DNA from 2 places in the Clostridioides sp. LIBA-6622 genome. Region 2 is predicted to be linked to the other one. Evidence: a T-box and tRNA genes for the amino acid it is inferred to sense, from the RefSeq annotation. Region 2 holds a T-box; the other holds one or more tRNA genes.

Region 1 (2,490 bases), 800 kb from region 2:
ATTTCAACTATTCCTCAAAAAAGTAGCTTTTAAGGAATAGTTGAAACAAAAAGTTTGGTTACATAATAGTAATTTTAGTTACAAGAATGAAACTGTAAAACTTATGACTTTCTTTATATAATTGCATTGAGAATATTTAATTTAGGAGGTAAGATATGAAAGTGAAAAAATTAAAAAATAGTGTAGTATCAGCATTAACAATTATGATGATTGGAGCATCATTGACAAATGTATCAGCTATGGAATTAAATAAGAGTAAGGAATTTGAGACTAAATACAATGAAATGAAAAGAGATTTTCAAGAGGAATATGGAAACGAGGACAAATTCAATATAACATTAGATGATGAATTTACAAAAGAAGAAGTTAATGGAGCTAAGGGGCTTATAAAGACGACTAATAAAGTGAATAATGAAGTAGTAATATTAAATTATTTTGATGAGATGAAATCTGGAATTGAATTTGAGTTGAAGCCAAAAGAAGAAAAAAATTCGATTTTAAGAGACGAATTCCAACAAGGATATGGAAAAGAAGATAAGTTTAAAGTTGTATTAGATGATGAATTTACAAAAGAAGAAGTAAATGGAGCAAAAGGAATTATAAAGACAACAGATAAAGAAACAGGTGAAGTTGTTGTATATAACTACTTTGATGAGCTTGAAAAATAATATTAAATGTAAACATGCTTGTATAAAAATATAAAGTAATTAAATTCAAAAACATTGTATCAAAAATATAGGATAATTAAATTTAAAAAATGTATTAAAATATAAAATAACCAAATCTAAAAACAAATGTATTAAAAATATAAGATAACCAAATCTAAAACGATTGTATTAAAAATATAAAATAATTAAACATAAAAGGTTGCATCAATATAAAATTTAATATGAGGGTGAACTTTATATATTTAGAGTTTATCCTTATATTAAATAAAAAATATAACTTGTTAAATTAAAATTTAAAAAATCAGTCTATTCAATTTGTACTAATATTCTATAGAATTTAATCAATAAAGATTAAAGAGCGTTAAAAAGAAAAGTTACTAGCAGAACATTATCTATATCTTTCTATTTTATTGTCCTCTTCTAAAAATTCGGTTAAAGTTTCATTAATAGCTATTAAAGTGACATTATAAGCAGATAATATTTTTTCTAGTCTTTCTCCAAAAACACCATTGCTAACTAATAAATCAGCATCTTCCTTATCTAATATAGAAGACAATACACATTCATTATTTGAAACTTACATTTAAACAAAAAAGTAAAAATAGATATTTAATAATTCTAAATAACTTAAATTTTACAAAATAATTGACTAAAATATAATTTTATTATATAATTTACTAGTATAGATAATCTGGAGAAGTACTCAAGTGGCTCAAGAGGATCCCCTGCTAAGGGATTAGGCTGGGTAACCGGTGCGAGGGTTCGAATCCCTCCTTCTCCGCCAATTATTAAAGGCTATTCTTGTTAAAAGGTAGTCTTTTTGTAGTGTCTATTAATAAAAGTAATTTATAAAGAAGAACTAGAGAAAGGAGGAAATAGATGACAACTTTAATTTTTTTCATAGTGGGAATAGCATCTTTAGTGGTTGCTTTTGTTATTGATGGAGGACATGTTGGAGCATTATTTGTATTTTCATCAGCACTGGTTGTTTTTGGTGGAACTATAGGGGCTGTTGGAGCCTCAACACCCTTCCCTGTGTTTAAAAAGTCAATAAAGATAATGTTATTAGCTTTTAAAAATAAAAAACCTAATAATGTAGAAAATATAATCTATTTTAAAGAAATTGCAATCAAAGCTAGAAAAGAGGGTCTTCTTAGCATTGATAAAGAAATAAGTGAGAATGATGACTTAGACCCCTTTATTAGAAAAGGACTTGAACTTATGGTAGATGGAGTTGATGCAGCTACTATAAGAAATATTTTGGAATCGCAGATACAAATAACATCAAAACGACATAAAGAAGGTATATCAATATTCGATTCAGCAGGGGGATTTGCGCCTACACTGGGGATAATAGGTACAGTTATGGGGTTAGTACATATTTTAGGTAATCTTTCGAGTAATCCAGATGCGCTGGGTCCTCAAATATCTGTTGCATTTCTAGCTACATTATATGGTGTTGGTTCTGCCAACTTAATATGGATACCAGTAGCATCAAAACTTAAAGCTATAAATCAACAAGAAATAAATGAAAGACTTTTGGTGATAGAAGCGATATTATCTATACTTGAGGGTGATAATTCTAATTTAATGACAGAAAAATTAAAAATATTTTTAAATTCAAAGGAATTAATTGAACTTGAAGGAAATGATAGTAGAACTGAATAATATAATAAGGATGGAATATTTATGTTACATGATGAAGATGAAAAAGAAGAAAACAATGAGCGATGGCTTTTAACTTATTCAGACCTCATAACACTACTTATGATTTTCTTTGTCATAATGTATTCTATGAGTAATGTTGATGCAGAGAAATATA
Region 2 (2,490 bases):
AATTTAACTAACTCAACTTTATTAAATTGATGTTGTCTAACTAGACCTCTTGTATCTCTTCCTGCTGAACCTGCTTCAGATCTGAAACAAGGCGTATATGCACAATATTTAATTGGAAGTTCTGCAACATCTAATATCTCATTAGCATGTATATTAGTAACAGGCACTTCAGCTGTTGGTATTAAGAAATACTCTAATCCTTCTATCTTGAACATATCTTCTTCAAATTTAGGAAGTTGACCTGTACCTATAAAACTATTTCTATTAGCCATAAATGGAGGTAAAACTTCTGTATATCCATGTTTAGCTGTATGAGTATTTAAAAAGAAATTCATTAAAGATCTTTCTAGTCTAGCACCTAAACCTCTGTATAAAGTAAATCTTGAACCAGTTATTTTTCCAGCTCTTTCAAAATCTAATATACCTAGACCAGTACCAATATCCCAATGTGCCTTATGTTCAAAATCAAATTTAGTAGGTTCTCCCCAAGTCCTTATTTGAACATTATCTTCATCTGTTTCACCTTGTGGAACTTCTGGATGAGGAACGTTTGGTATTCTCATCAATGTGTATTCCATTTTGGCTTCTACTTCTTTTACTTTCTCATCAATACCTTTTATCTTATCTGATAACTCTTTTAATCTTGCTTTTTCTTCTGCTACATCTTTTCCTTCTTTTATTAATTGTGGTATGTTTTTAGAATTTACATTTAATTCATTTTTCATAACTTCAACTTCTTGAAGTATCTCTCTTCTTTTATTATCTAATTCAACTACAGCATCAAGGTCAAATTCTTTTTCGCCTCTTCTTTCCATAGCTTTCTTGATATCATCTAAGTTTTCTCTTATTCTTTTAATATCTAACATATTAATTCCTCCTAATAATTTTGATAATATAAATTATAATTCCAATTAATTTACACTTATTAAAGCTGTATACTTTTAATTTAAATAAATTTGACAAATAAAAAAAGACCTCCGTTTTCCCTATAAAAGGGACGAAAATCTTTTATCCGCGTTGCCACCCTAATTGATTATACTAAAATGTATAATCCTCTCAGACCTATAACGTAGGTAAACGTCTAGCTTTAACTAGAAGCTCTAGAGTAGATTCAAAAACCATTGTAATGAGTTCTCACCATCCACTCATTCTCTGAATACAATCTGTTTTTTACTATTTTCCTTCATCGCTTTTTAACTAATTGTTTTATTTGATAATCATTATATTATATATATTAACATCTTTCAATACTATTATTCAAATTTTTTTAGAATTTTCTTTAATTTTCTATATTAAATTCATTTTTTTTATTTAATTAAAATTCTATCTTTTATCCATTGTATTTAAATTACTCATATTATTAAATAATAATGAAGAAGGAACAAATGGAACTTTTATATTATTTTCATCAAATTTATTTTTGACTTTTTCCATTACATCAAAGTATACATCCCAGTAATCATCAGTTTTAACCCATGGTCTAGCAACTATTTGCATAGTATTATTTCCTATAGAGTTTAAACCTATGATAGGTTTTGGGTCATCTAATATCCTTTTTTCATTTCTAAAAATTTCATTTAATATAGACTTAACTACATCTATATCACTATCATATGAAATATTATATGAAAAATCTATCCTTCTTTTATTTTGATGTGTGTAATTAATTATGTTATTGCTTGTCAATTGAAAATTTGGTATAATTATGGTTTTATTATCTGGGGTTTTAAGAACAGTACTAAATATCTGTATATCAGAAACTGTACCATCTACACCTGAGCCTTGAATATAATCACCTATGTTAAATGGCTTAAAGAACAAAATAATCATGCCTGAACCTAGATTCGATAATATTTCCTTAAATGCTAATCCTATACTAAAACCAGCAGCTCCTAATACCGCTACAACTGATGTGGTTTGTATTCCTATAATCCCCAAGCTTATCAATGATATAATGGATAGCATAGATATATATATTCCATATACAATGAAATTATTTACACCTTTACTCATTCCATATTTGATTAGAAACTTTGAAACCATCTTTCTTACTATCTTAGATATATAGATACCTATTACAAATACAATTACTGCATATATAATATTTGGTATATTATCACTAAAGTTATTAAGCATATTTTCTAAAGTTCTCTTAGTTATATTACTATTTGTTGAAGCAGTTTTAGCCAATGATAAAAAATTCATTTAACTCCTCCTTATGATAATATTCCTCTGTCCTCTAATTCTTTTATTATAATTTCTATAGTCTCTTCTTTCAGAGCCTCAATTGTATGAATATGACTACATTCAGTCAGAACTGATAACTGTTTAAATTCATTTGTCTCAACCTTCTTCATAAAATTGTCTATATCCATTTTAGAATAAATATTAAGCTCTGCAGTTATCTGACCATATGTTGGATGATTTACAATGACATCCTTTACAATCCCACCTAAATCTACAATAATTTTTAATTCATCATAAATTTCT

The links. A T-box is a leader RNA that pairs with one kind of tRNA and senses whether it is charged. The one in region 2 lies ahead of serS (serine--tRNA ligase), so its partner is inferred to be a tRNA-Ser.
Region 1: it encodes a tRNA-Ser, which carries the amino acid that the T-box ahead of serS (serine--tRNA ligase) is inferred to sense. The anticodon was not compared.

What each region holds. Positions count from the first base shown of each region.
Region 1 covers NZ_CP196998.1:821,189-823,678, forward strand. Annotated here, with positions in the region: gene ACTG47_RS04055 (hypothetical protein) at 156-668, shown strand; gene ACTG47_RS04060 (hypothetical protein) at 1,057-1,224, opposite strand; tRNA gene ACTG47_RS04065 (tRNA-Ser) at 1,362-1,452, shown strand; gene ACTG47_RS04070 (motility protein A) at 1,548-2,336, shown strand; gene ACTG47_RS04075 (flagellar motor protein MotB) at 2,358-2,490, shown strand, end outside.
Region 2 covers NZ_CP196998.1:21,453-23,942, reverse strand. Annotated here, with positions in the region: gene serS (serine--tRNA ligase) at 1-866, opposite strand, end outside; T-box leader at 991-1,196, opposite strand; gene ACTG47_RS00110 (mechanosensitive ion channel family protein) at 1,324-2,205, opposite strand; gene ACTG47_RS00105 (3H domain-containing protein) at 2,217-2,490, opposite strand, start outside.